4 regions of the Bacillus paranthracis genome follow, and region 4 is predicted to be linked to each of the others. Evidence: riboswitches for the same ligand, from Rfam matches in the RefSeq annotation. Region 4 holds a riboswitch; each other region holds the start of a gene.
The links. Region 4 has a riboswitch for S-adenosylmethionine ahead of NLJ82_RS12485 (ECF-type riboflavin transporter substrate-binding protein). Riboswitches for the same ligand answer to the same signal wherever they lie in the genome.

Region 1 (5,801 bases), 2.3 Mb from region 4:
AATTGTTATATCACGTGCAATGGTACGTGACATGTATTCAGGTTCTGAAATGACGAAATTCTTCTCACTGCTTATGTTAGTAAACGGAGCAGCACCTATTTTGGCACCGATTATTGGGGGACAATTATTACAGTTTACAACGTGGCGCGGTGTCTTTATCGTTCTCGGAGCAATAAGTGTATTTATGTTAATATCAGCTACTTTCGTATTACGTGAAACATTACCTCCTGAAGAAAGAGAAACAGGCGGTTTGTCAGGGACGTTAGCGACGTACGGAAAACTGTTAAAGGACCGTTTGTTTATGGGATATGCATTGTCACAAGGATTAGTAACGGCGGCAATGTTTGCATACATTTCGGGCTCACCATTTGTGTTGCAGAACATATACGGAGCATCACCACAGCAATTTAGTTTATTCTTTGCAATCAACGGTATCGGTATTATTATTGCGAGTCAGGTTACGGGTCGTTTAGCAGGGAAAGTGAATGAGAAGACATTATTTGTCTCTGGTATTGTTATTGCAGCTGTTGGTGGTTTATCTTTACTACTAACAATCTTATTAGGAATAGGGTTAATTGGTGTTTTATGCTCGTTATTCCTTGTCGTATCAAGTGTTGGGGTTGTCTCAACAACTGGGTTCTCATTAGCGATGAGAAATCAAAAACAAGCTGCAGGAACAGCATCAGCTTTATTAGGCTTATTACAGTTCATTTCAGGAGCGCTTGTTGCACCGCTAGTAGGTATTGGTGGAAGTAATACCGCATTACCGATGGGTGTTGTAATAGCTCTTTGTGAAATTGGTGCGGTACTATGCTATTTATTTATGGCTAGAAGAAGTGAAAAGCAGTTTGAACTGCAAGCAAGACAAAATTTAGAGGCTTAACAAAAAAGAACTGATTCAAAGGGAATATTTGAATCAGTTCTTTTTTTCATTTCTTTCAAATACCTCATACATATTATTCATGATCGTATCATATAAAATAGCAAGTTTATCCCACACCCAGCGATTACTATCAACTTCTTTTTCCCCGCAGTCGATAATATCGGTATGGTCGGTAATTTTATACGCTTTTTTAACGATAATAGGAGCAATTTTCGGTATACGTGGGATTTCTTTTAAGATATCTGCGAAGTTTCCAATGTAGACATGACCGATGATTTCGATTGTTAATGATTTATCTGATATATTTAGCACTGTATGAAATTGATTTGTATGTTGTTGTTTTAAATATTGGGCTAACTTAAATGGAGCATGCTTCTTTTTTAATACGCGGCGAAGGCTCTCTGTATTTTCGATATGAAGTGATTTTTCGCGAATAAGTACACGAATATCTTCTCCCATAAAAGGCATTGTATTGTACATAGATGATTCTCCTTAAAAACTTACATATGTTTGCGTTATGCATATGTAAGTCTAGCATGGTTTGTTCTTTATGTGTGCTTACAGTTTTGTAAGGTGCTGTAGTAAAGCAGTGCAAAAGTTATTTGTATAAAGTGACGATACTGTGACAAACATGTTGGTATATATATTACGATGTCGTCTTAAGTGTAAAAAGTAGGATGTTCTCGGTATAATAACAAGTGGAGATAAAAGAAACTATAATGAGTAGTAGCTGTAGATAAAAGGAGAAGAAGAGATGAAGAAGGTTTTGGGTATTGCTGTAATGGGAAGTATGATCCTTCTAGCAGGATGTAATGGAAATAAGGATACGAAAGAACCGAAAGAAAAGGTAGAGCAATCTACAGAACAAACAGAAGAAATGAAAGAATACCGTGCAGTACATGAAAAATACGATTTGAAAATGAATAAAGAAATTAATAACGCACTGCAGTTATTTGAAGTGGCAAAAGAAAAGGGCGGTAAGGAAATAACGACTGCTACATATAAAGAAGATGTGCAAAAGGTAACGACGAGCATGTTAGAAGATATTGATCATATACGAAAAGAAATTCGTGTTCCGAAGTCGAAAGAGCAAGAACATGAGGTATATGTCGGTTTCTTGAATGAATCGGAACAAGCAATGAAAAAATTACAGAAGTTAGCTAAAGAAGAAGATTCATCGTTGATTCGTGATATAGAAATTAATTTTGCAACAGCATCGACATACTATAAACGTTTTCAAGCAGAAACGAAAAAATAACCTTGCCTGTGCAAGGTTATTTTTTCTTCTTACCATCGCCGTCTTCATCCTCGGATACTAATACCTTCTGTTCTTCGTGAAATTCGGAAATAGTTTGCCCGGTAATATTATCAAAGGGGGTGTAAAAAGAGGTAATGCTTTTCTTTTTAATGAAAAGTTTATAAAATCCAATGATAACAAGTATAACGATTGTTAATGGTAATCCTATAGTTGCTAGAAGTAAGGGATCCATCATATAACTCCTTTCATATCGGTTTTTTTATTATAGGCGAAAAACTGTAATTTAGATAAATACACTATTAAAAACTGATTTTTCTAAATATACCCAATTTGATTGACTTTTCATTTTTTCAGAATTATAATTCGAAATATACAATTTGAACCAAATAATAAAATAGCAATTTACTTATCCAGAGAGGTAGAGGGACTGGCCCTATGACACCTCAGCAGCGGGTTCTGTAATAGGAACACCGTGCTAATTCCAGCAAGCAAGTCTTGAAAGATAAGTGATGGGCCTTTGTTTATTAAGCCTTGATCTTATTTTTTAAGATCAAGGCTTTTTGTATTCTAAAAAGGGAAAAGGGAGTAATGGAAAAAGCACGTTCATAAAACTAAGTAAATATATGTGTTTAGGGGGTATTGGAGTGTATGTAATTAAAAAATTATCGGTTATGGTGTTCACACTATGGGTTATTACGACGGTGACATTTCTAATTATGCATATTATTCCGGGGGATCCATTTTCATCAGATGCAAAGATCTTTCCGGAGGAAGTTGTGCAAAATATGAGAGCGAAGTATCACCTTGATGAACCGTTATGGAATCAATATGTTGCTTATTTAGACGGCGTAGTTCATTTTGATTTTGGTGAATCTGTTCAATCAACCGGGCAAGGTGTATCAGAAATCATAACAACTGGCTTTGGTCCATCAGCAATTATTGGTTTACAAGCACTTATTATTTCATTGCTAGTCGGAATTGCTGCAGGTACATTTGCTGCTCTCTATCATGGGAAAGTAATTGATTATGGTGTAAGTTTACTTGCCATCCTCGGTATTTCTATTCCGAGTTTTATTTTAGCACCACTATTTATACAAGTATTCGCTATTCAATTCGAGCTCTTACCAGTAGCCTCTTGGGGTACATTTGAACATACGGTATTGCCATCCTTTGCATTAGCGTTAGGACCAATCGCAGTGATTACAAGGTTTGTTCGCTCTAATATGATCGAAGTACTGCAGAGTGATTATATTAAGTTAGCGAGAGCGAAAGGTATACCGATTAAGAAAATTATTATAAGACATGCTCTTCGAAATGCAATTGTTCCGGTACTTACATTTGTTGGGCCGTTAATGGCTGGGTTGTTAACGGGGACTTTTATTATTGAAAAAATCTTTGCAATTCCTGGTCTCGGAAAATATTTTGTAGATAGTATTTTTAACCGAGATTATCCAGTCATTATGGGGACAACGATTTTCTATAGTGCATTATTAATTTTTTGTATTTTCATTACAGACATTATTCATCGTATTGTTGATCCGCGTATTCGTTCTATTACGTAAGGAGGGAGGATATTTAAATGGGTGCTTATGAAATTAATAAACAGTTATTGACAAATGAAGAGAAAAAAGAATTAACGAGAAATAAAGATCAGCAAGCAATTAGCAGAAAAAAAGAAGTGTTTCGTAAGTTTGTATCGAATCCAATCGCAGTTCTAGGAACGGTGACATTGTTACTCATTATTATTTTTTCTCTTATCGGTGAAAGTTTAACCACTTTTACTGCGAGTGAACAAGTAAAAGAGGCGACAAATCTACCTCCTAGTAGTGAGCATTGGTTTGGAACAGATGATTTAGGTAGAGATATTTGGGCGCGTACTTGGGCTGGTGGGAAAATTTCGTTAGTAGTTGGATTAGTAGCAGCTGTTCTTGATATAGGACTTGGTGTACTAATTGGAGGATTTAGTGGATATGTGAGAGGGCGTAATCGCCTTGGAACGTTAATAGATGAGTGGATTGTACGAGGGATTGAAATATTATACGGTATCCCATATTTATTAATTGTAATTTTATTGCTAATCATTATGAAACCAGGACTTTTTACAATTATTATCGCCCTTGCATTAACAGGTTGGATTGGTATGGCACGTCTCGTTAGGGCGCAAGTCTTATCTTTAAAGCAAAGAGAATTTGTTATTGCAGCGGAACGATTAGGCACATCTCATATGAAGATTATATATGGACATATCATTCCGAACTTAACAGGTATTATTATCGTAAATTTATCATTTACAATTCCAGCGGCTATTTTTTCAGAATCATTTTTAAGCTTCATCGGACTGGGAGTACAATCACCGGCGGCAAGCTGGGGGACAATGACGAATGATGCGCTTGGGACATTATTAAGTGGGGAATGGTGGCAACTTTTCTTCCCATCACTGATGATTGCGCTTATTATGTTCGCATTTAATGCAATTGGTGATGGTTTGCAAGATGCAATTGATCCAAAAATCGTAAAACGGAATCGAAAGGAGAAAAAACATGGGACAGCTTTTATCTTTAGAAAACGTAACGTTAGCCGTTGAAAAAGAGAATAGTAAGCAAGAAATTGTGAAACATGTTTCCTTTTCTATTAACGAAGGTGAAATTGTTGCACTTGTAGGAGAGAGTGGTTCAGGGAAAAGTGTTACAGCACAATCCATTATCGGGCTAAATCAAGAGTCTATTCGCATCGATGATGGAAGTATCTCTTTCCAATCTCAAAGCTTAACGAATTTACAAGAATCAGAATGGAATCAAATTCGTGGGAAAGATATTTCATTTATCTTTCAAGACCCACTTTCATCTTTAAATCCGACGATGAAGGTGGGAAGGCAAATTACAGAGGTGATTTTGCAGCACGAAAAGAAATCGAAAAAAGAGGCAAAAGAAATTGCAATTAACTTATTAAATGATTTAGGCATACATGAAGCAGAGAAACGCTTTGAACAGTACCCACATCAATTAAGCGGAGGTATGAGACAACGTATTTGTTTAGCAATTGCATTTGCCTGCCACCCAAAACTCGTTATTGCAGATGAACCTACAACGGCATTAGATGTAACAATTCAGAAACAAATTATGGGGTTATTAAAAGAGCGGAAAGAAAAACAAAACACAAGTATTTTATTAATTACACATGACTTGGCACTTGTACGTGAAGTAGCTGACCGAGTAGTTGTCATGTATGGAGGACGTGTTGTTGAAAAAGGAACAATACAGGAAGTAATAGGTTCTCCTAAACATCCATATACGAAAAGCTTATTACAGGCAATTCCGAATATGGATGATTCTGAAAAGGTACTTAGGGCAATTGAGGGAACAACACCATCAATTGAAACATTAAATAGCTTTGGGTGCCCATTTGTCAATCGTTGTCCAGTAGCAATAAAAGAATGTATTCATCGTTTCCCAGAGAGAACAACATATTCTGGAGAGCATAGTTCACATTGCTGGCAGCATGTTTTAGAGCATGATAGAGCGAAATCAAAAGAGAAGGTGAATGCCTCGTGAAGACAGACTTAATTACTGTAAAGCAAGTAACGAAAAAGTATGGAAGTAAAAATAAAGAAATCGCAGCGTTAAAAGACATATCGCTTGCGATCCCGAAAGGCACAACGCT
Region 2 (5,801 bases), 2.3 Mb from region 4:
GATAAGAAATCTGGTGGTAGAATTGTGAATATGACTTCGGGACAATTTCAAGGGCCTATGGTTGGAGAACTAGCGTATGCAACAACGAAGGGGGCTATTGATGCTCTTACTAGTTCGTTGTCAGCCGAGGTAGCTCATTTAGGAATAACAGTGAATGCAATTAACCCAGGTCCAACTGATACAGGCTGGATGACTGAAGAGATAAAGCGAGGATTAAAACCGATGTTTCCATTTGGTAGAATTGGTGAACCAAAGGATGCAGCAAGACTTATTAAGTTTTTAGTAAGTGAAGAAGCGGAATGGATTACTGGACAAGTTATTCATTCAGAAGGTGGATTCAAAAGGTAAAAAGAAGGTATCTCACCCTGGTGAGATACCTTCTTTTTTAATCTTTCTTCAATCTTCGCGCAATACCATTCCCTAAAGACTGTAATCCTTGAACGAGGATAATTAAAATAAAGACAGTTGCATACATTACTTCAGGTTCATAGCGTAAATGTCCGAATCGATATGCTAAATCCCCTAGCCCACCAGCGCCTACAAGACCAGCCATTGCTGTTGCGCCGATTAAGCCAATCGTTGCAATTGTTAATCCAAGTACAAGGGAGGGACGAGCTTCTTTCACCATGACGTGCCAAATAATTTTTATAGTAGAAACGCCCATCGCTTGGTAAGCTTCAATCACACCACGATCGACTTCTAATAATGCGGTCTCCATCAATCTTGCGATATAGGGAGCAGTGAAGACGACAAGCGGTACGATAACACCTTGTACACCAATGGATGTTCCCATTAGAAATTTTGTAAAAGGTAGAATGAAGAATAATAGGATGATAAATGGAAGAGAGCGAATGATATTAATAATTGTATTAAGAATTGGATAAATGATTTTGTTTTCTCGCTGTCCACCAGGTCTCGTTAAAACAAGTGTGACACCAAGTGGCAGTGCAATAAGGATCGAGATGAGTAATGAAATAGATGTCATTTGAAAAGTTTGTATGGTCGCCTCCCATATAACTTTACCCCATTCATCCAAAAAGGACTTGTTTTCCATGGTCTGTTCTACCTCCTTCTACGATGATTCCCTGTTCTTGTAAAAATGATAAAGCACGGTTGATTTCATTTTGTTCCCCTTGCATATGGATGATAAGTTTCCCGTATGCTTCATGTTTTAATTGAGTAATATTACCGGATAAAATATTCGGATATACTTGGAATCGTTTTGTAGCGACAGCTAATGCTGGTTCTCCTGAAGAATTTCCTATAAAAGAAAGAGTTACAATTTCACCAGTAGTTTGAAGTTCTTTTTGTACCTCTTCTGGAATTTTCGCTGCAAATGCGCTATTTACAAATTTCTTCGTTGTTACATGTTGTGGGTTTGTAAAAATATCTTTCACAGTTCCGCTTTCAACTACTGCTCCATGTTCCATAACAGCAACTCGGTCGCATATACGCTGGATGACATTCATTTCATGTGTAATTAATAAAATTGTAATCCCGATTTCCTCATTAATCTTTAATAATAGGTCAAGAATAGAATCAGTTGTTTCTGGATCTAAAGCGCTCGTTGCTTCATCACTTAATAACACTTCCGGTTCATGTGATAGTGCACGCGCGATGGCTACACGTTGTTTCTGGCCACCAGAAAGTTCACTTGGATAGGCGTCTTTTCGATTAAAGAGATCGACAATACGTAAATACTTTTCTACCCTTTTTTCAATTTCTACTTTTGGAATGCCAGCAAGGCGTAAAGGTAGTGCGATATTTTCATAGACGGTAACGGTTTTAAGTAAATTGAACCCTTGAAAAATCATCCCGATTTTTTGTCTCGCTTTTGCTAGTTCTTTTGTAGACAGTGTTGTTAAATCTTGCTCGTTTACAATAATATTTCCTGTTGTTGGTTTTTCTAATAAATTTACACAGCGAATTAATGTACTTTTGCCAGCGCCGCTATATCCAATGATTCCAAATACTTCGCCCTTTTTTACTTGGAGGGAAGTAGACTTAAGAGCTTCCACATTCCCCTTTTTTGTTGTAAATACTTTGGATACATTTTTTAATTCAATCATTATTGTCAGCTCCTACCAAGACGGTAAAACAGAACCATCAAATTTTTTATCGATAAATTCTTTTACTTCTTTAGATTGATAAGCTTTCTTTAATTTATTTACAACAGCATCATCTTTATTTTCAGTACGAACAACGACCCAGTTTACATATGGTGAATCTTTTCCTTCGCGGAAGATAGAATCTTTCGCAGGGCTTAATTTTGCACCTAATGCAAAGTTTGTATTAATGGCAGCTGCTTTCACTTCACTTAGTTGTGTTGGTAATTGAGATGCCTCTAATTCAACGATCTTTAAATTTTTTGGATTTTCAATTACATCTTTTGCAGTCGCTTTTTCTGTCGCTTTTGGATCCACTTTTAAAACCCCTGCTTTTTCAAATAGTTTTAAAGCTCGAAGTTCATTCGTTGGATCATTTGGTACAGCAATTGCATCGCCCTCTTTTAATTCTTTTACATCCTTTAAGCTTTTTGAATATACGCCCATAGGGAATGTTACTGTTGAAAATACTTCAGTTAATTTCATATTACGTTCAGCTTTAAATACGTCTAAATATGATTTTGTTTGATAGCTATTTACATCAAGGCTTTTTTCATCGAGGGATACGTTCGGTGCTACATAATCATTAAATACTTTTATATCAATTTCGAGACCGTCTTTCGCTGCTACTTCTTTTACCTTTTCAAAAATTTGTTCATGTGGCCCTCCTGTTACACCGACAGTAATCTTTTTCTCATCTAACGCTTTTACTTCTTTATCTGAACTCCCGCTACATGCGCTTAATAATAATACAGCCCCACTTACAATGCTTAATAATACTTTCTTCATCTATAATTCCCCCTTAAATATACGTTCCAAAATAAAAAGCACCTCTCAAAAATAAGAGAGGTGCCGAATAGACAAAATAGATTCCTCTCTTATCTTCCAAAACGAGAACTCGTTTTGCAGGAATTAGCACCTTAGCTTATACGTTATAAGCTCGGTTGCCGGGCATCATCGGGCCAGTCCCTCCGCCACTCTTGATAAGAGTATGTGTATGTAGTTTTTTTAATATGGTATTAATAGTAAATCTTACAAAAAGAATTGTCAATGTTATTTTCTGAATATATTTTATTTTAAGGTAATCGAAACGTTCCCCTTTTTATGCCCTTTTTCTACATATATATGAGCTTCAGCAATTTCTTCTAATCGGTAAGTTCTATCAATAACAGGCTTTAAATTTTCTGTTTCAGTTAGTTTTTTTAGTAGAAACATATCTTCTTTACTTACCTTTGCCATCATTCCATTAACAGATACATATATTCCATTAGGTGTTAATACTTGTTTACAAAGGGATTTTTTATATTTTCCAACTGCATCAAATATAACATCATAGTATTCCCCCTGCTTAGTAAAATCTTCTTTCGTATAATCGATTACTTTGTCGGCCCCTAAAGATTGCACGAGTTCAAAATTTGAATGACTACAAACAGCTGTAACGGTTGCGCCGAAATATTTAGCAAGTTGTACGGCAGCTGTTCCTACTGATCCAGATGCGCCATATATTAGTACTTGTTGCCCCCTTTTTATACGGGCCTTTCTTAGGAAGTGTAGTGCCGAAGTTGCGCCAAAGGGAATAACTGCTGCTTCCTCATACGTTACATTGGTAGGTTTTAATGCTACTAATCCACTTTCATGTACACATGTATATTCTGCATAACCACCGACATTAAGCTCTGTTAATGCAAAAATTTGATCTCCTTTTTTAAATTGAGTTACATCTGTTCCTATTTCTTCGATTTCGCCGGATAACTCTACACCGAGTATAGGCTTTCTCGGTTTTCTAAAACCTAATATGATTCGCATAGGAATCCAAAATAAGAGAGGGCTATTAAACCCACGTATTCTACAATCTCCAGTCGTTACACTCGTTGCGTGAATCTTGACTAATACTTCGTTCTTTTTAGGTATAGGTTTCTCTATATTTTGAAGCTGAAGAACGTTAGGTGGTCCATACTGTGTGCAAATGATCGCCTTCATAATGACCTCCTGAAATGAGTTGTCGTTATTTACATCATATTTAAACTCTTCATTAAACATGTCGCTATATAGCGAATATAGATTGAAATTTATATAGATTTCATAGGAAAAGAGATGATATTATTTTGGGAAAGGGGGGCGGAATTATGAAAAAAATTATTTTTATTTCAAGTTTAGTGCTTGCAATCAGTCTAGGGGTAGGATGTAGTAATGAGAAAACAGCAAAGACGGATGAGCCGAAAAAAGAATCCGTTCAAAAAGAAAAGGAATTAACGGCGAAAGATGTTTTCAAGAAAACGAATGAAGCTTTTAAAAATGAAGAACATGTAACGATGACATATGGTGTAGGGGTAAAAGCTGAGGGAACAGAGATGGATATATTAAAGGCTAAGATGCAATTAGAGCCAAAGACAAAGAATTCTCGTTCTGAAATGAATATTTCCGGTACAGATGTTGTAGTGTATACTGTGGATGGTAAAGTTGCTGGTGAGGTAAAAAACCCTAATACAGGAGAAGTTATAACCGTACCAGAGGAGCAATTAAACGCTGGTGGAATGAAAGCGACTCAAGATATTATAGATAAATTAGAAGTACCGGAAGTAGTTTTAGATAAAATGAAGCTGGAGAAAAGCGGAGATAAATATAAACTGAAATTTACATTAAAAGGGCAAGAAACAGAAAGTATGTTAACTAGCATGGATGAAACGCAGAAGAAAATGTTACAAGCACAAAATGCGAAGATAGAAGAAGTGGATGCAGAATATATCATTACAAAAGATTTTAAATATGAATCAGCAAAGATAGACATGATTATGAGTAGTAATGGCAAGGATAAAGCACACATTATTACGAACGCAAAATATACGTCGTATGAAAAGTTTGACCCAATACAATTGCCAGCAGCAAAGTAACAGTTTTGATAAGGAGGGACCTAAAATAAGGTCCCTCTTTTTTGTATTCTTTCTTCATAGGAAAATAGGTACAATATAAAGAGGAAAAGATGTAGAAGAGGAGAGTGTCATTTGAAAAAAGGAAAGATAGCGGTGGTCATTGTAGCATATACAGTGTTGCTTGCAACGTCTGTACATACATATAAAAAACAACTCGATCATCCTATTATGAGTGATGTAGGTAAATTGCTTCCGACAAAAATAAAACGTGTTGAAAGTGCTACTGATGAGCAATCGTTAATAAAATTAGTGCAAGATGCGAATGTTTCTGGAGAGAAGATTTCTATTGCTGGTATGCAACATAGTCAGGGCGGGCAGACGTATTATCCACATGGTACGATGCTTGATATGAAAGGGTATAATAAAATATTAGAATTTGATCCAGAGAAGAAGCGCATTACAGTTCAAAGTGGTGTCACGTGGAATGATATTCAGAAGAAAATAAATCCATATGGTCTTGCTGTTCAGGTGATGCAATCTCAAAATATTTTTACGGTTGGTGGTTCATTAAGTGTAAATGTACATGGTCGTGATATTCGTCATGAGGCATTGATTGATACAGTCGAATCATTTCGATTACTAATGGCAGATGGCACTGTACGTAATGTAAGTAGAGAAGAGAATGCGGATTTATTTCCTTACGTCATTGGCGGTTATGGGTTATTTGGTGTCATTTTAGATGTGACTTTAAAGTTAACAAATGATGAATTATATGAAACGCATACGAAAATGCTAGATTATAAAGAATACACGTCTTATTTCAAAG
Region 3 (5,801 bases), 2.3 Mb from region 4:
GCTTCACTTCTTCCTGCAAGGCAAAAAGCGCCTTTACGTCAGAAGCTCCATCCCCCTCACAATCTGAACGAGCCGCTTGCGCTTTTTATTATGATCCAGCTCCAGCGGCTAGAACAGTCGGTCATTTCACTCCTTCACTTGAGGCAAAAGGCGCCTCTAGTTCAGGAGTTCGGGTGTCCTCCTGTTCTGAACGAGCCGCTTGCGCTTTTCATTGTCTAGCTCCACCTCCTAGCCCTTCATGTCTAAGAACCTTCCGCACGAGAAGACAAAAAGCGTCTTCTGTGCGAAAGAACCTTAGCCAACAGGGCTAAGCAGTCGGTTCCGCTTTTCTTTTGCAAAAATAAACAGGAAACAACATGAAAATAACGAATATACTATATACTAAGTTAAAGGTTGTATAGTATATGGTGATCGGGTGATGACATATGATTTATGTAGAAAAAGTCATTATTGTAGAAGGTACATCAGATAGAAGAAAGATTGAATCTATTATTCGTGAACCGGTGGAAATTGTTTGTACAAATGGTACAATTGGTTTGTCGAAAATGGATGAGCTCGTTGATCAGTTTTTTGATAAGGAAGTGTATGTGCTAGTGGATGCTGATGATGCTGGAGAAAAGTTAAGGAAACAGTTTCGAAAAGAATTTCCGCAAGCAGAGCATATTTATATTGATCGCTCGTACCGGGAAGTGGCAACAGCGCCATCTTCACACTTAGCAAATGTATTATGGGGAGCTGACATTGACGTTTATACAGAATATTTACGGTAAGGAATGATAGAAGTGATTGACTGGACAGGAGCCGAAGCTACAGCCTTAATAGAGAATGAAGAAAAAACAGTGTTATATGTATATACTCCAATGTGTGGAACATGTCAATTAGCAAAAAAGATGTTAACAGTCGTTGAGATGACAATTGAAGACCTCAAAATTGGAATGTTAGATTTAAATTATGCTCCGCATTTCGCGAAAGAGTATGGAATTGAAAGTGTACCTTGTTTACTTGTTTTTGAAAATGGGACACTCATGAAGAAGATATATGCATTTCATTCGGTTGAATATTTATATACGGAATTAAAGTAGGCGGCAAAGTTTTTGCCGCCTCGACATATTTCTTGGGAAATATGTCGAGATGCAGGGTGGTTACAGTATTTGTCGAGCGAAAGTAACAGGATTGCTCTTTAGTGAGAGGGAATGGTATGTAATAGAAAGTGATATGAAGGATGTGATTTAGAGTGGAATTATATTCTTTGCTTCAATCATTTGTAAATTACGCTAATGGTCAATATCATTTAGAGCCGCTTTTAAGACAAGGAGAAAAAACTGTTAATTTCCGCTTTGGAGATGAAAGTTGTTCGTTACAAATTTCAAGAGATTATATAGAACTGTTGAAAGAAGAAAGAGGAACGGAGCAAATCGTTTGTGTAGATGAAGAAGATGTAAAACAATTGGTGAATGGCAATGTACGATTGCAAACGTTAATGAACGATGGACGTATACAATATTCGGGAACGTATCGAACGATGTTATTAATTGAATCGATGTTTCATATATGTAAACCGATGTCAGTGGGCGCTTAAAATTCTGAAGTTTCGTTTTTTACAAAAATTTCTGTTGACATGGTGTGTGGATATTGATACAATTCAATTCATAAAATATAGACAATTTCATAAATTACAAATCAGACGAAAATGTAATCTGATTTCTCTTATCAAGAGAGGTGGAGGGACTGTGCCCTGTGAAGCCCGGCAACCGTCAACTTATGTTGAAATGGTGCCAATTCCTGCAAAGCAAATGCTTTGAGAGATGAGAGAGAGGGATAATGTTGTTATATACGCATATAAACCTTTCTGCTTCTCTAAAGCGGAAAGGTTTTTTTGTTGTTTGAATGTGGAGGACATTCAAATAATAAAAGTAATGAGAACGGTGGACTACACGCATCAAAAATAAAAAATTGCGGAGTCGACCTAAACAAAAAAGGGGTGATACACCATGATTCTATTAGAGAATGTAAAGAAAATATATAAAGCAAAAAGCGGTGATGTCACTGCTGTAGATAATGCCAATTTAAAAATAGATAAAGGTGAAATATTTGGTGTTATCGGATATAGTGGCGCTGGAAAAAGTTCTTTAATTAGATTGTTCAATCAGTTGGAGAAACCAACTTCTGGCCAAATTACAATTGCAAATCGTGTCATTTCAGCAATTACAGGAAGCGAACTTCGTAAGGCAAGGCAAGAAATCGGAATGATTTTTCAGCACTTCAACTTACTTTGGTCACGAACTGTACGTGAAAATATCGAGTTCCCACTTGAAATTGCAGGTGTTGATAAGGCGAAGAGAAGAAAACGCGTTGATGAGCTAATTCATCTTGTTGGATTAGAAGGAAGAGGAGACGCGTATCCATCTCAGCTGAGCGGAGGGCAAAAGCAACGCGTTGGGATTGCAAGAGCATTAGCTAACAACCCACAAGTACTTTTATGTGATGAAGCGACGTCAGCTCTTGATCCAGAAACGACAGATCAAATTTTAGATTTACTATTAGATATTAATAAGCGTCTCGGCTTAACAATTGTACTTATTACACATGAGATGCACGTAATTCGAAAGATTTGTAATCGTGTTGCGGTAATGGAGAAAGGGAAGATTGTAGAAACAGGTCCAGTACTTGATGTATTCCGTAATCCACAGCAAGACATTACGAAACGATTTGTACAGCAGTTAACGGATTCTGAAGATACAAATGAAACGATTGAAAGTTTAATTGAAAAATATCCAGATGGAAAAGTAATTCGTTTGCAGTTTATCGGTGAAGCGGTAGAAAGACCAGTACTTCAAAGGTTAATGCAGCGCAGTGATATAGAAGTTAGCATTTTGCAAGGAAATATTGCACAAACGAATAACGGCTCTTACGGTAGTTTAGTTGTTCATTTAAATGGTGAGGAAACAGCGATTCAGCAAGCAATAGAGGGAATACATCAAGATCAAGTAGAGCTGGAGGTGATTGCACATGGATAAATTACTCACAAATGTTGATTGGAATCAAATGTTAGAAGCAACGGGTGAAACGTTATATATGACGGCAATCGCAGCTCTTGCCACATTTGTTTTAGGACTCATTTTAGGATTGTTACTCTTTATGACAGCGAAAGATAATTTATGGGAAAACAAAGCGGTTAACACGGCGATTGGAGCGTTCGTAAACATTTTCCGCTCGATACCGTTCATTATTTTAATCATTTTATTAATCCCATTCACAAAGATTCTGCTTGGAACAATTCTTGGAGCGAGTGCAGCACTTCCAGCTTTAATTATTGGAGCGGCACCGTTTTACGCGAGAATGGTTGAAATCGCCCTTCGTGAAATTGATAAAGGTGTAATTGAAGCTTCAAAAGCGATGGGAGCAAAAACAAGCACAATTATTTTGAAGGTGTTAATTCCAGAATCGTTACCAGCATTAGTATCTGGTATTACGGTTACGACAATTGCTTTAGTAGGCTATACAGCAATGGCGGGAGTTGTTGGTGCTGGTGGCCTTGGAACACTTGCTTATTTAGAAGGATTCCAACGAGGAAATAACGACGTAACAATCGTTGCGACAATTTGTGTATTACTAGTTGTATTTTTCATTCAATGGATTGGTGATCGTGTAACGACTCGAATAGATAAACGATAATAAAAAACGGGAGGATGTTTCAAATGAAAAAGTTATTACTTACAGCACTTATTTCAACTTCTATTTTTGGGTTAGCTGCTTGTGGCGGCAAAGATAAAGATGAAAAGAAACTTGTTGTTGGTGCTTCTAACGTACCGCACGCTGAAATTTTAGAAAAGGCAAAACCGTTACTTGAGAAAAAAGGAATTGAATTAGAAGTGAAAAAATTCCAAGATTACGTGTTGCCAAATAAATCGTTAGCAGATAAGGATTTAGACGCAAACTATTTCCAACACATTCCGTATTTAGAAAAAGAAATTAAAGATAAAAAATATGATTTTGAAGTAGCAGGAAAAATTCATTTAGAGCCAATTGGTGTATACTCTCAAAAATATAAAAGCTTAAAAGAGCTTCCAAACGGAGCAACAATTATTATGAGTAATTCAGTTGCTGATCATGGACGTGGTTTAGCAATTTTACAAAAAGAAGGCATTTTAAAAATTAAAGATGGGGTAGATCCAGTTAAAGCAACTCCAAAAGATATCGCGGATAATCCGAAAAACTTAAAATTCAAAACGGATATTGAGCCTGGTTTATTACCACAAGTGTATAACAATAAAGAAGGCGACGCTGTTCTAATTAACTCAAACTATGCAATTGATGCGAAGTTAAACCCAGAAAAAGATGCAATTGCAATTGAAAGTAATGATTCACCATACGCAAACGTAGTAGCTGTTCGTAAAGGCGATAAAGATAAGAAAGAGATTAAAGCTCTTGTAGAAGTATTACATTCTAAAGAAATCGAAGACTTCATTAATAAAGAATATAAAGGGGCAGTTGTTCCTGTAAAAGAATAATTGCTGTAAAAGGGCTGGTGTATGCCAGCCTTTTTTATAACTACATAATTATACAGGAGAAGGGGACATCATATGAAAAAGATTCTATTGTCAGTTGTTACAGCGTTGTCTGTATTTACATTAGCTGCTTGCGGAGGGAAAGAGGAGAATAAGCTTGTTGTGGGAGCTTCTAACGTACCGCACGCTGTTATTTTAGAAAAGGCACAGCCGATATTAGAGAAAAAGGGAATTAAATTAGAAATTAAAAAATTCCAAGATTATGTGTTGCCAAATAAAGCGTTAGCGGATAAGGAAATTGATGCGAACTACTTCCAACACATTCCTTATTTAGATAAAGAAATCCAAGAAAAAGGATATAAAATTGTAAACGCGGGAAAAATTCATTTAGAGCCAATGGGTATTTATTCGAAGAAATATAAAAGCTTAAAAGACTTACCAGATGGCGGGACAGTGATTATGAGTAATAACGTAGCGGAGCGTGGCCGTATGCTAGCATTGTTACAAAAAGGCGGCGTTATTAAACTAAAAGACGGTGTAGATGTTGTGAAAGCAACAGTAAAAGATGTTGTAGAAAATCCGAAAAACTTAAAGTTTAAAACAGATGTAGAGCCTGGGCTTTCACCAAAGTTATATGAAAATAATGAAGGAGATGCTTTATTTATTAATTCAAACTATGCAATTGATGCAAAACTAAATCCAACAAAGGATGCAATTGCGATTGAAGGATCAGACTCTCCGTATGCAAATATTATTGCAGTTCGTAAAGGTGACGAGAAGAAAAAAGAAATTAAGGAGCTAGTAGAAGTACTGCATTCAAAAGAAATTCAAGATTTTATTAATAAAGAATATAAAGGTGCTGTACTTCCGGTAAGTGAATAAATATAAGGAAAGGGCTGGAAATTTACCAGTCCTTTTTTCTTTATATAAATAAGAAGAAAGGTGTATCATATAAGGATGCAAGTGAAATACTTATATACATTTGTGAAAAAATTGTTACTTTTTTTCATCGTTTGCGATATCATTTTATTTGATATAAAATTAGAATGAGAATAAAATGAGAATATGAACGTTTTAGGAATTTTTAAAATGTATATATAGGATTAATGGAGGTATTGAGATGGCTGGTTCTACATTAACGGTTAAAGACTTACACGTATCAATTGATGGCAAAGAAATTTTAAAAGGTGTAAACCTTGAAGTAAAAGGTGGAGAAATCCACGCAATTATGGGACCTAACGGAACAGGTAAATCAACTTTATCTTCTGCAATTATGGGTCACCCAAAATATGA
Region 4 (5,801 bases):
AAAAATAAGTAAAAGCACTCATTTGAGAGTGCTTTAAAATGGATACCAAAAATTTTGAAATACATGTAACTTTACATATACTGCAGCAATTAAAATAAAAACACCTACAAATAAAGCAATGAAATCTCCGATTTTCGCTTTATTTGTATAGAACCACGTACGTGTATCCTTCTTTCCAAATCCTCTTAAATCCATTGCGTTTGAAACTGTATCGATTCTCTCTAAAGAATGAATAATTAAAGGCCAGAAAATTAAGACACGGTTTTGCATGCGAATCCATAAACTTGCTTCTCCTTTTTCAAAAGCTACTCCTCTCGCCTCTTGGGCATGTTTAATAACTTTATATTCGGACTGTATATCAGGTATATAACGTAATGCGATATTTATCGCATAAGTAATTTTATAATGAATTCGAAATTTACTTAAGCTACTCACAAATTTGCTTGGATCAGTCGTATAAATAAAAATAAGTGTAAATGGTAATAACGTAAAATATTTTAACGAAAGTGTAGCTGCATAAAATAATGTTTCGTATGTAATTGTTGCATATCCAATATACATAAATGAAGTATACGATCCAGTTAATTCAGATCCATGGGTTGGTGTAATAAATAAGATCATGACAGAATTTAATAAACTAAATGTAAATATAACAGTAAAAACAATAAAAATTTTACGAAATGGAATTTTAGCAACTAAAAGTCCGATACATCCAATTATAAATACGAATAGCAATACGCGAAAATCAAAAAATAAAAAGGTAAGCGTCATACAAAAAATAAATAACAACAATTTCACTGCTCCGTTCATGCGATGAAAATATGTATTATACACCTTCCTCCCTCCTAATATCATTAAAATAAAGTTCCATAAATTTTTCAGGATTTGCAATACCACTAAATTTAACGAGTTTGAATAAAGAGCTCTCCTTTAAGTTCGCTCTTTGTAACGTTTCTGGATGTCCTAATACAATGGATGCGGTATGATTCGCAATAATCCTCCCTTCGTGTAAAACTATCGCCCTGTCTGCATATTCCAATGCGAGATTCATATCGTGTGTGATAAAAATAAATGATATTCCCTTTTTAGCTAATTTTCTAATAAACGACATAAACTGTTTATAATGATAATAATCTTGTCCCGCTGTCGGTTCATCTAATATGATAAGTTTTGGATTTGCTGTTAGTACAGATGCAATCGTTAATCTCTTTTTTTGTCCATAACTTAACGCCTGAATTGGCCAATTTCGAAATGGATACAAACCACAAATTTTTAACGCTTCCTCCGCTCTAAACTTAATTTCTTCCTTTGAAACCTTTTGTAATTTTAATGTGAATGAAACCTCTTCTATAACAGTAGGTTGTGTAATCATGTGATTTGGATTTTGCATGACATAAGATATAATCTCACCGCGTTTACGTATAGACCAAGAATTAATATTTACTCCATCAATTAAAATCCTGCCATTTTTTGTTTTGTTTATTCCTATAAGACTATGAGCTAATGTTGATTTTCCAGCTCCGTTATGGCCCAAAAGTGCTACAATTTCTCCTTCATATATGGATAAATTTACATTCTCTAATACTTTTTGTTTATTAGGATATGAAAATGATAAATTCTCTACTTTCAATAATTCTTTTTTTGTAGGAGTATCTTTACAAAAAGCTTTTTTCTCCATCCACTCTTTTATTACGCCACTAATACTTTCCTTATGAAGATTTTCAAGTGGATATATTACGTCATTATTACTATCAAAATGTAATCTTTTTAATCCTTCTATGTACATAGGTTCTCTTAATCCGATTAAGGGTAATATATTTGACGCTAAAATCTCATCTGGTGTCCCTATCGCAACAATTTCCCCTTCATCAATTAAAATAATTTTATCTAAATCCAGATTTAACATTTCTTCTATTCGATGTTCAATAATTACAATTGTTTTATTATATTGCTTATGTATATTTTTAATAAGTTCAATTGTATGTAAGCTGCTAGCTGGATCTAAATTTGCTAACGGTTCATCGAACAATAATATAGGAGCATTTGTTGTTAACAAACCCGCTAAAGAAACAGTTTGTTTTTGCCCTCCAGATAATTCATGCGGACTTTGTTTATGAAAAGTATGCATCCCTACCTTTTTTAATGACTCCGAGACAATCTTTTTCATTTCATCCTGATTTACACATTCATTTTCTAAATAAAAGGCTACATCTTCTTCTACTGTAAGACCAATAAATTGTGCATCTTGATCTTGTAAAATTGTGCCTACATGTTTACTCAGTTCAAAAACACTCTTTTTCCTCGGATCTTTTCCAGCAATTAAAATATTACCAGTACTAGTCCCTTCATAAGAAAATGGGATTAGCCCATTCATACAATGAGCTAACGTTGATTTCCCTGAACCACTTCGTCCAGCAATTAGCACTTTTTCCCCAGGATATATATGAAATGTAATGTCTTTCACAGTAGGCTGCGCTGCATGCTTATATTGAAAGTTGAATTGTTCAAAAGAAATAATTGGTTGCATTTTAATATCCCTACTTTTCAATTTTTAAATGTGCATGTTTCTTATTCGATTTAGCTAGGCCTATTGTAATTGGCAATCCAAGAACTAAAAATACAATAACGTCAGCAATTGTTGCACCTAACACTTGTATAACAATTTTGTCAAACGGTTCTCCCATTACAATAATATCGAATGCCCCAGCAAATATAATAGCAATGACAATTCCAATTAAGCCAGTAATGGCTAAATAAGAAATATCTCCCTTATTATATGTCCCGTTTTTCACACTAAAGCCAACTCTTTTTTGAATGAACCCCATTGCAAAGCCAATAATGCCTGAACTAATAACCCATCCCCACCAAATACCCCAGCCAGCGATTGTGTCTGTTACGGTATGACCGATAAGTCCTATTAACAGTCCTGCCACTGGACCAAATAACGCTCCAAAAACGGTTAAAATAGCTAATGCAGGTTTAATAAATGTATTTGGTGCAATAGAAAATCCCCAAAGTCCTAATATCCCGTATAATGCTGCTCCAATTCCGATTGCCACTACTAATTTTGTTGATAATTTGTTCATAACAATTCCCCCTCTTAATAGTCAACTTTTATTACTCTATATTTATTTTGAAAATGAATTATGCATCGACACTCCCTTTCTATACAACAAAAAATGACCTCTTACATAAGAGGTCATTTTCTTTCACGTTTAAGAATCCTCTTATCTTCCAAAAAACACATCGTGTTCTCCGCGGAATTAGCACCTTCCTATACATTTACATAGGGGTTGCTGAGGTATCATAGGGCCGTTCCCTCCACCTCTCTGGATAAGTATTAATTTGTAATTCGTATTATGGCATTAAGAAGTATAAATTTCAACACTTTTCTAATTATTTTTATTTTTTATTTAACGGCACGTTTAAATCATTGTATTCTTATCGGAATTATGAAATAATAAATTTAAAATAGTTACGGGAGGAATGTACGATGAAAGTAATTGGTTTAATTGGCGGACTAAGTTGGGAATCTACATCATTATATTATAAACATATTAATACACTTACACTCTCTCAATACGACCAAAATGCAAAGCTTGTTTTATATAGCATGGACTTTGGTGAAGTAACGACTTTATTACAAAATCATCAATATGAAGAAGTGAAAAACGAATTAGTTACTGTTGCAAAGAAGGTTGAAAAATCCGGAGCTGAATGTTTATTAATGTGTTCCAATACGGTCCATTTATTTGCTGAAGAAGTAGAAAGTGCAATATCCATTCCACTTCTTCACATAGGTGATGTAAGTGCTAAAGAAATGGTAGAACAGAATATAAAGCGTATCGGATTATTGGGTACGAAACAAACGATGGAACAAGACTTCTATAAATCACGTCTAGCAAACTATAACATTGAGACAATCATCCCAAATGAAGAGGAAAGAAATTTTATTCATCATGTTATTTTAAATGAATTAAGTAAAGGAATTATTTCAGAAACATCAAAAGAAAAGCTATTACAAATTACAAAATCATTAATTCAAAATGGCGCAGAAGGTATACTACTAGGTTGCACCGAAATACCGTTGCTCATTTCCCAAAACGACCTTACTGTTCCTGTTTTTGATACTGCTTTTTTACATGCAAATACTGCTGTGCAGTTTGCGGGATAATCATATAAAAGCATAAAGGTTGAGCCTCTATGCTTTTATATTCCCCACACTATTTATTTAAAAGAGATGTAATCACTGTAATTGCTTCATTTGAACCACCACAATCTAAAAAACTATCTTTCAGTTTTCGTATTCCATGCTTATACTTTTCATTTGAAAGAACATCGGTTACCGCTTCTTTTAACGTTTGCACATTAACATTCTCTTTCAATAACCGATGCGCGGCTTCAAGCTCAGTTAATCTTTGTGCTATCATTGGCTGGTCTTTATCGTGTGGAATGATGACAAATGGGACATTAAAATATTTAGCACTTCTTTCTCACTCCTTACATTTCAACGCTCTTAATAATCATACTGTAATAATTACCGTCAATCTTCCCCTAATAGTCCTAATATACTTGCTACTTTAGATTGATAAATAATTGTCAGTTATTTAATTAAAAAAGGCATCTACATAAGTAGATGCCTAACCGTGATAAGGAGTGTTCTGTGAGGTTAGAATAAGCTTTTCAGCTTGTCCTATGCTATCAATATATGATTTATTTTATAAAACGTGAACAATTGATAGAATGATTTTACCTTTCTATCACCCATTTTGAATCTATCCCTAAATTAAATGACTCTAGTTTCTATATTATTTCATATGTTTTAACCTTCTTGAGAGCTATCTATTTGTAAATTTTATCCAGTCATTCTCTTATTTTTCAATTCAAAATAAGCATCTAAAACTTCTTTTCCAATATCAGAGTTAATACCAGATTTATCATTCATAACCCACGGCACAACTACAGAGAATGCTACTTCTGGATTATCATATGGCGCATACCCTGCTAACGTTAAGTTATAACATTCTCTTCTCTCGCCCTTTTCATTTCTTCCAATATCGCTTTCTCCACCGTAAACTGTCTGTGCTGTTCCTGTTTTACCTGCTGGTTTATAAGATGCTTTTTGGAACGCCCTTACTCCTGTTCCATCACCCTCTTGGAATACCTTTCTAAATCCTTCTTTTACTTGATTTATATAATCCTCTTTCATATCAATTTTATTTAAAACAATTGGTTCTACTGCATGCACCACTTTACCAATCTCATCTTTTTGCGACGTTTGCTCTCTTACCTCTTGTACAATTTGTGGCTTCATTCGATATCCACCGTTTGCAATTGTTGAAATATACTGTACGAGCTGAAGTGGTGTATACGTGTCATACTGACCAATTGAGTAATCTAATAAGAAACCCGGCTGATTATCTTTTTTACCAATTTGTCCAGCTGTTTCATTCGGTAAATCAATACCCGTTGGAACACCTAATCCGAATTGTCTGAAATAGTACCTCATTTTATCAAAGTATTCCTGTTTAATATTTAATGAACTATTTTTCACATAATCCACACCTGCAATTTTTAATGCTGTATGAAACATATAAACGTTTGAAGAGACTTGTAACGCTCTTAAATCATCAATGTTTCCAAACTCTTTCCAAGATTTCTTCTCCCTAGTACCTTTAAACTTCATAGGTGCATCATAAAAATAAGTACCTGGTGTTATAGCTTTCGTTTCAAATCCAGTTAAAACTGTGGCACCTTTAACTGTTGATCCCAGCTCATATGAACTAGTCATTGTACCTAAT

Region 1: it holds a riboswitch for S-adenosylmethionine, as region 4 does, so the genes downstream of both, NLJ82_RS01095 (ABC transporter permease) here and NLJ82_RS12485 (ECF-type riboflavin transporter substrate-binding protein) in region 4, are expected to answer to the same signal.
Region 2: it holds a riboswitch for S-adenosylmethionine, as region 4 does, so the genes downstream of both, NLJ82_RS01045 (MetQ/NlpA family ABC transporter substrate-binding protein) here and NLJ82_RS12485 (ECF-type riboflavin transporter substrate-binding protein) in region 4, are expected to answer to the same signal.
Region 3: it holds a riboswitch for S-adenosylmethionine, as region 4 does, so the genes downstream of both, NLJ82_RS24485 (methionine ABC transporter ATP-binding protein) here and NLJ82_RS12485 (ECF-type riboflavin transporter substrate-binding protein) in region 4, are expected to answer to the same signal.

What each region holds. Positions count from the first base shown of each region.
Region 1 is NZ_CP101135.1:188,905-194,705, forward strand. It holds gene NLJ82_RS01075 (multidrug effflux MFS transporter) at 1-883, shown strand, start outside; gene NLJ82_RS01080 (hypothetical protein) at 917-1,363, opposite strand; gene NLJ82_RS01085 (hypothetical protein) at 1,638-2,141, shown strand; gene NLJ82_RS01090 (DUF3951 domain-containing protein) at 2,158-2,373, opposite strand; SAM riboswitch class I at 2,545-2,650, shown strand; gene NLJ82_RS01095 (ABC transporter permease) at 2,786-3,703, shown strand; gene NLJ82_RS01100 (ABC transporter permease) at 3,721-4,725, shown strand; gene NLJ82_RS01105 (ABC transporter ATP-binding protein) at 4,682-5,692, shown strand; gene NLJ82_RS01110 (ABC transporter ATP-binding protein) at 5,689-5,801, shown strand, end outside.
Region 2 is NZ_CP101135.1:179,536-185,336, forward strand. It holds gene NLJ82_RS01030 (SDR family oxidoreductase) at 1-348, shown strand, start outside; gene NLJ82_RS01035 (methionine ABC transporter permease) at 386-1,054, opposite strand; gene NLJ82_RS01040 (methionine ABC transporter ATP-binding protein) at 1,029-2,069, opposite strand; gene NLJ82_RS01045 (MetQ/NlpA family ABC transporter substrate-binding protein) at 2,082-2,894, opposite strand; SAM riboswitch class I at 2,981-3,095, opposite strand; gene NLJ82_RS01050 (NAD(P)-dependent alcohol dehydrogenase) at 3,177-4,085, opposite strand; gene NLJ82_RS01055 (DUF6612 family protein) at 4,232-4,996, shown strand; gene NLJ82_RS01060 (FAD-binding oxidoreductase) at 5,108-5,801, shown strand, end outside.
Region 3 is NZ_CP101135.1:4,703,336-4,709,136, reverse strand. It holds gene NLJ82_RS24500 (toprim domain-containing protein) at 426-770, shown strand; gene NLJ82_RS24495 (thioredoxin family protein) at 774-1,082, shown strand; gene NLJ82_RS24490 (hypothetical protein) at 1,235-1,579, shown strand; SAM riboswitch class I at 1,705-1,812, shown strand; gene NLJ82_RS24485 (methionine ABC transporter ATP-binding protein) at 1,992-3,017, shown strand; gene NLJ82_RS24480 (methionine ABC transporter permease) at 3,010-3,675, shown strand; gene metQ (methionine ABC transporter substrate-binding lipoprotein MetQ) at 3,699-4,511, shown strand; gene metQ (methionine ABC transporter substrate-binding lipoprotein MetQ) at 4,584-5,390, shown strand; gene sufC (Fe-S cluster assembly ATPase SufC) at 5,629-5,801, shown strand, end outside.
Region 4 is NZ_CP101135.1:2,444,741-2,450,541, reverse strand. It holds gene NLJ82_RS12495 (energy-coupling factor transporter transmembrane component T family protein) at 34-834, opposite strand; gene NLJ82_RS12490 (ABC transporter ATP-binding protein) at 827-2,527, opposite strand; gene NLJ82_RS12485 (ECF-type riboflavin transporter substrate-binding protein) at 2,538-3,086, opposite strand; SAM riboswitch class I at 3,225-3,340, opposite strand; gene NLJ82_RS12480 (aspartate/glutamate racemase family protein) at 3,494-4,174, shown strand; partial or broken gene NLJ82_RS12475 (glycosyltransferase) at 4,224-4,484, opposite strand; gene NLJ82_RS12470 (peptidoglycan D,D-transpeptidase FtsI family protein) at 4,856-5,801, opposite strand, start outside.